Regions from separate parts of the Streptomyces sp. NPDC001536 genome, predicted to be linked through region 2. Evidence: predicted binding sites of a transcription regulator. Region 2 holds the regulator's gene; each other region holds the start of a gene.
The links. Region 2 encodes HspR, which represses chaperone genes until heat shock. Its sites were predicted from a motif close to TTGAGNNNNNNNNNCTCAA; they were not measured.
Positions count from the first base shown of each region.

Region 1: dnaK (molecular chaperone DnaK) is a predicted target of HspR. The motif match lies at 988-1,006, and genes of this name have one in related genera.
Region 3: lon (endopeptidase La) is a predicted target of HspR. The motif match lies at 1,034-1,052, and genes of this name have one in related genera.

Region 1 covers NZ_JBIAVQ010000002.1:50,984-53,245, reverse strand. The annotation lists gene ACFY0U_RS05465 (hypothetical protein) at 1-414, shown strand, start outside; gene ACFY0U_RS05460 (OsmC family protein) at 464-892, shown strand; gene dnaK (molecular chaperone DnaK) at 1,053-2,262, shown strand, end outside.
Region 2 covers NZ_JBIAVQ010000003.1:317,912-320,173, reverse strand. The annotation lists gene dnaJ (molecular chaperone DnaJ) at 1-901, shown strand, start outside; gene ACFY0U_RS10415 (heat shock protein transcriptional repressor HspR) at 907-1,353, shown strand; gene ACFY0U_RS10410 (PA14 domain-containing protein) at 1,430-2,262, opposite strand, start outside.
Region 3 covers NZ_JBIAVQ010000015.1:167,400-169,661, forward strand. The annotation lists gene lon (endopeptidase La) at 1-1,011, opposite strand, end outside; gene ACFY0U_RS34695 (GNAT family N-acetyltransferase) at 1,177-1,821, shown strand; gene ACFY0U_RS34700 (GNAT family N-acetyltransferase) at 1,917-2,262, shown strand, end outside.

The DNA.
Region 1 (2,262 bases), on a different contig from region 2:
GAGATCGCCCGCTGCACCTTCGGCGTCGTCCTCGACACCTCCGGGTCCATGGACCGCACCCTGCTCGGCAAGGCGCTGGGCGCGATCGCCTCCTACGCCGAGGCCCGGGACGTACCGGCCGCGCGGGTCGTGTTCTGTGACGCGGCCCCCTACGACGCCGGATATCTGCCGGTCACCGAGATCGCGGGCCGGGTCCGGGTGCGCGGTCGCGGCGGTACGGTCCTGCAGCCCGGGATCGACCTGCTGCACCGCGCGGACGACTTCCCGCCCGGCGCTCCCGTGCTGGTGATCACGGACGGCTGGTGCGACGTCCTGCGGGTACGGCGCGAGCACGCGTATCTGATCCCGGAGGGCGCGCGGCTGCCCTTCAGCCCGCGCGGGCCGGTCTTCAGGGTGAGCCGCGCCCGAGTGTGATCGGATGGGGTGCATCACCCGGAACCGGGACCACACGAAAGGACTGACCGTGGCTACCACGCGCTCCGCACACACCGTCTGGGAAGGCAACCTGCTCGAGGGCAACGGAGTCGTCACCTTCGACTCCTCCGGCGCCATCGCCGAGCAGCCGGTGACGTGGGCTGCCCGCACCCAGGAGGCCAACGGCAAGACCAGCCCCGAGGAGCTGATCGCGGCCGCCCACTCCAGCTGCTTCTCGATGGCGTTCTCGCACGCCCTCGCGGGGGCCGGCACCCCGCCCACCAAGCTCGTCACCTCCGCCGACGTCACCTTCCAGCCCGGCGAGGGCATCACCGGCATCCACCTCACCGTCGAGGGCACCGTGCCCGGCCTCGACGAGGACGGCTTCGTCGCCGCGGCGGAGCAGGCCAAGGTGAACTGCCCGGTCAGCCAGGCCCTCAAGGCCGTACCGATCACCCTGTCGGCGAAGCTGGCCTGACACCCGCACGTCCCGCGATGCCGCGCCCCCTTCGCGAGGGGGACGCGGCATCGCCCGTTTCCGGGTACACGGGTACTCGGCATGGGTACGCGGCATTGACAACAGCCCGCTCAAGTTTTGTGCTGGAGTCCGGGAAGTGCCCTGGCGGAAGGGGACAGCGATGGGACGCGCGGTCGGGATCGATCTGGGGACCACGAACTCCGTGGTGGCCGTCCTGGAGGGCGGCGACCCCACGGTCGTCGCCAATGCGGAGGGGGCCAGGACCACGCCGTCGGTCGTGGCCTTCGCCAAGAACGGTGAGGTGCTCGTCGGGGAGGTCGCCAAACGGCAGGCGGTGACGAACGTCGAGCGGACGGCCCGCTCGGTGAAGCGGTACATGGGCGACGGGAGCTGGCGCTTCCCGGACCAGGGGGATGTCGACGGCACCCGCTACCGGGCGCAGGAGCTCTCCGCGCGGGTGCTCCAGAAGCTGAAGCGGGACGCCGAGTCCTATCTCGGCGAGGACGTCACCGACGCGGTGATCACCGTCCCGGCGTACTTCGACGACGCCCAGCGCCAGGCCACCAAGGAGGCCGGGGAGATCGCGGGCCTGAACGTGCTGCGGATCATCAACGAGCCCACCGCCGCCGCGCTCGCCTACGGCCTGGACCGCGGCGAGGAGCAGACCGTCCTCGTCTTCGACCTCGGCGGCGGCACCTTCGACGTCTCCCTGCTGGAGATCGGCGACGGCGTCATCGAGGTCAAGGCCACCAACGGCGACACACGGCTCGGTGGCGACGACTGGGACCAGCGGGTCATGGAGCACCTGGTGAAGAAGTTCCAGGGGCAGTACGGCGTGGACCTCGGCAAGGACAAGATGGCGCTGCAACGGCTGCGCGAGGGCGCCGAGAAGGCCAAGATCGAACTGTCGAGCTCCTCGGAGACGACGATCAACCTCCCCTACATCACCGCCTCCGCCGACGGCCCCCTGCACCTCGACGAGAAGATGACGCGCGCCCAGTTCCAGGAGCTGACCGCCGATCTGCTCGACCGCTGCAAGACCCCCTTCCACCAGGCAGTCAAGGACGCCGGCATCAAGCTCGCCGCCGTCGACCACGTCATCCTCGTCGGCGGCTCGACCCGGATGCCCGCCGTCACCGACCTGGTCAAGGAACTCACCGGCAAGGACCCGCACAAGGGCGTCAACCCGGACGAGGTCGTCGCCGTCGGCGCGGCCCTCCAGGCAGGCGTCATCCGTGGTGACGTGAAGGACGTCCTGCTGCTCGACGTCACCCCGCTGTCCCTGGGCATCGAGACCAAGGGCGGCATCATGACCAAGCTCATCGAACGCAACACCACGATCCCGACCCGCCGTTCGGAGATCTTCACGA
Region 2 (2,262 bases):
CAACTTCGACCTGGGCGATCTCTTCGGAGGCGGCGCCCAGGGCGGCGCCGGGGGTTCCGGCGGCTTCGGCGGCGGCATCGGCGATGTCTTCGGCGGCCTGTTCAACCGGGGCGGTACGGGCACGACCCGTACCCAGCCCCGGCGTGGCCAGGACATCGACACCGAGGTCACCCTGAGCTTCACCGAGGCCATCGAGGGGGCCACGGTGCCGCTGCGGATGTCCTCGCAGTCCCCGTGCAAGGCCTGCTCCGGCACCGGCGACAAGAACGGCACACCGCGCGTGTGCCCGACCTGCGTCGGCACCGGCCAGGTGGCGCGGGGCTCCGGTGGCGGCTTCTCCCTCACGGACCCTTGCCCGGACTGCAAGGGCCGCGGACTGATGGCCGAGCACCCCTGCCTGGAGTGCAAGGGCAGCGGCCGCGCCAAGTCCTCCCGGACCATGCAGGTCCGTATCCCCGCCGGGGTGACGGACGGTCAGCGGATCCGGCTGCGCGGCAAGGGCGCACCGGGCGAGCGCGGCGGCCCGGCCGGCGATCTGTACGTCACCGTGCACGTCGACACGCACCCGGTCTTCGGGCGCAAGGACGACAACCTCACGGTCACGGTCCCGGTCACGTTCACCGAGGCGGCCCTCGGCGGCGAGGTGAGGGTCCCCACCCTGGGCGGCCCCGCCGTCACGCTGAAGCTGCCGCCGGGCACGCCCAACGGCCGCACCATGCGCGCCCGCGGCAAGGGCGCGGTCCGTAAGGACGGCACCCGCGGCGACCTCCTGGTCACCGTCGAGGTGAGTGTCCCGACGGACCTGACGGGGAAGGCTCGTGACGCACTCGAGGCGTATCGCGAGGCGACCGCGGGCGAGGACCCGCGGGCGGAGCTGTTCCAGGCCGCGAAGGGAGCTTGATCGAGATGGACGGCCGTCGACGCAACCCGTATGAACTGACCGAGGAGACCCCGGTCTACGTCATTTCGGTGGCGGCCCAGCTCTCGGGCCTGCACCCGCAGACCCTGCGCCAGTACGACCGCCTGGGCCTGGTCTCCCCGGACCGCACCGCCGGCCGGGGCCGCCGCTACTCGGCCCGCGACATCGAACTGCTCCGCGCGGTGCAGGCGTTGTCGCAGGACGAGGGCATCAACCTCGCCGGCATCAAGCGCATCATCGAGCTGGAGAACCAGGTCGCCGCGCTGCAGTCCCGCGTCGCCGAGATGGAGGCCGCCCTGGAGGGCGCCGCCGCGGCGATGCAGCAGCGGGAGGCGGCGGTGCACGCGTCGTACCGCCGTGACCTGGTGCCGTATCAGGAAGTGCAGCAGACCAGCGCGTTGGTGGTGTGGCGGCCCAAGGGGCGCCAGGACTGACGTACGGCTGATGGGGAAGGGGCCCGGAGGATCATCCTCCGGGCCCCTTCGCGTGTGCGGGGTGTATCCCCTGGACTCAGCTGAACGTCCAGGTGCCCACCGGCGCCGACTCGGTTCCGTCGGCGTAGACGGCCGTGAACTTGTAGAAGACCGTGCTGTCGGACGGCGCGGTCGCGTCGGTGAACGCGAAGGCGCCGGTGCCCTGCTCGTCGAAGAGCAGGTCGTAGCTCTGCGTGGAGTTGTTCCAGCGGTAGACGTGGAAGCCGGTCGCGGTGCCGTACGTGTCCGCGGACCCGTCGTACATCACGTAGACCTCGCCCGCCCCGGTGCCCGCGGTGAGGATGTCCGAGGTCTCGGCGTACATCTGGTCCGGCGTCATCTTGAACTCGTTGACCTGGACGGTGGTCGCGGACTCGATGTCGAGGGCGTTCCCGTCGACGTCGACCGCGACGACCCGGTAGCGCAGGAACTCGTCGTCCGGCAGGTTCGGGTCACGGTTCTCGGACCGCGTCGAGCCGTACGGCAGGCTGTCGGTGATGTTCGTGTACGGCGACCAGACACCGTCGACCTCCGTGCTCCGGTAGACCTCGTAGTGGTCGAAGTCGTCGGCCGTGCTGTCGTCCCAGTCCAGCAGGATGCCGTTCTCGGCGGAGGTCGCGGTCAGACCGGTCACCGCGCCCGGGGGCGTGCTGTCACCCAGGTGCTTGACGGTGACGGAGGCCGAGGCGGGACCCAGGTTGCCGTCGTCGTCCTCGGCACGCACGTAGTAGGTGTACGTCGAGTCCACGTCGACGTCGAGGTCCACGAACTCGCCGGTGGCGTCACCGATGTAGGCACCGTCGCGGTAGACCCGGAAGGTCTCCAGGTCGGCGTCCTGGTCCCGGTTCCAGGACCAGGTCAGGGTGACGG
Region 3 (2,262 bases), on a different contig from region 2:
GTACTCGGTGATCCGCTCCTTCACGTCCTCCAGGCCCGCGTGCTCGGCGTCCAGGATCGCCTTGGCGCCCTGGATGTCGTACGCGTCCTCGGTCCGCTCGTTCCACGGCAGTTCGAGCACCGTGTCCAGCCAGGTCCGGATCCACGAACCCTCGGGCGACTGGTCGCTGGACCGCTCCAGCTTGTCGACCTCCTTGAGGGCCGCCTCGCGGACGTTCTCCGGCAGGTCGGCGGCCTCCACGCGGGCGCGGTAGTCGTCGGACTCCTCGCCGTCCTTCTCGCCGTTGAGCTCGCGCAGTTCCTTGCGCACGGCCTCCAGCTGGCGGCGGAGCAGGAACTCGCGCTGCTGCTTGTCGACGCCTTCCTGGACGTCCTTGGCGATGGTCTCGGCGACGTCCTGCTCGGCGAGGTGGTCGCGCAGCTGCTGGGTGGCGAGCTTGAGGCGGGCCACCGGGTCGGCGGTCTCCAGCAGCTCGATCTTCTGGTCGGTGGTCAGGAAGGGCGAGTAGCCGGAGTTGTCGGCGAGCGCGGAGACGTCGTCGATGGCCTGGACCCGGTCCACGACCTGCCAGGCGCCGCGCTTGCGCAGCCAGGCGGTGGCGAGGGCCTTGTACTCCTTGACCAGTTCGGCGACATGGCCCGGCAGCGGCTCGGGCGCGGTCTCGTCGATACGGGTGCCCTCGACCCAGAGGGCGGCACCCGGCCCCGTGGTCCCGGCACCGATGCGCACCCGGCCGCGGCCGCGGATCAGCGCGCCCGGGTCGCCGTCGGCCAGCCGGCCGACCTGCTCGACGGTGCCCAGGACGCCGGTACCGGCGTAGGTGCCGTCGATGCGTGGCACCAGCAGGACCCTGGGCTTGCCCGGCTCCGAGCGGGCGGCGGCCTGGGCGGCCTCCACCGCGGCGCGTACGTCGGGGTCGTTCAGGTCGAGCGGGACCACCATGCCGGGCAGCACGACCTCGCCGTCGAGCGGCAGCACGGGCAGAGTGAGCGGTGTGGACGTCGAAGCCATGATCTCCCCTTCGGCATTCAAGTTGAGCTATGCCGACTCAATGCACGTGAGCCTTTGATTGTTCCCCTGGGCGCGTTCGCTGTGAGCGATCACGTCTGCCGGAATGCGCGACCCAGCTGATGTAGTAACCCCGGAGGGCTTTCAATCATTACCAAGGGGGGTCCCATGGACCGGATCGTGCGGGCCTGGGTGGACGGATGGGTGCTCTCGCGCGGGGCGGCTCCGCCGGTGGTCGAGCCGTGGGGCTGCACGATCGACATGGGCGTGGACGGCCATGTCGCACGGCATGTGTTCGGCACGCTCGACGACGACGTCGAGGAGGCGGCCGTACGGAAGGTGGCCGGGGCGGTCACCGGTGCCGGGGTGTGGCTCAAGGTCTTCCGGGATCCGGCCGTGGCCGGCGGCTGGCTGGGCGCGGGCTGGTGGATCGATCCCGAGCCCGGCTACCTGATGACACTCCCCCCGACCAGGGCCCTCGACGAGCCGGCGGTCCCCGACGGCTACCGTCAGCGCACCTGGTCCCGCGGCGGCGTCATCCGCACCATGCTCGCCGCCCCCGACGGCTCCTGGGCGGCCCGCGGCCAGCTCGCCCCGACCGGCGCGACCGCGGTCGTGGACCAGGTCGAGACCTCGCCGCGGCACCGCCGCAAGGGCCTCGGCACCGTCGTCATGCGCACCCTCCAGCGGGCCGCCGCCGAACAGGGCGCGGAGACCTGCGTCCTGGCGGGGACGCCCGCGGGGCGGGGGCTGTACGAGTCGCTGGGCTGGACGGTGACCGCGCCGCTGACCAGCGCGAAGTTCACCGGCTGAGGACGCCGCGCAAAACCGGTTGCCTCCCGCGCCGGGCGCCGTACGGTCGTGCCGTGACCGACACCGAGATCTTCCTCGCCGCCTACGACGACCAGATGCGCGGTGCGCCACCCACCCCGCCCGCCGGGGTGACGTACGAGAAGGACGGCCCGCTGCTGCGGATCGTCGGACAGTTCCGGGGGTTCGTGAGCGGGCCGCGCGAGCTCGGCGTCGACGGGGACGCGCTGGACGGGCTCATCGTCCGGCAGCGGGACTTCTTCGCGGCGCGCGGCGAGGCCGTGGAGTGGAAGACACGCGGCCACGACACCCCCGCCGACCTCACCGAACGGCTCAGCGCGGCCGGATTCGTGCCGGAGGACCGGGAGACGGTGCTGATCGGCCGGGCGGCCGACATGGCCGTACGCGAGCCCGTCCTGCCGGCGGGCGTGACGTTGCGGCGGG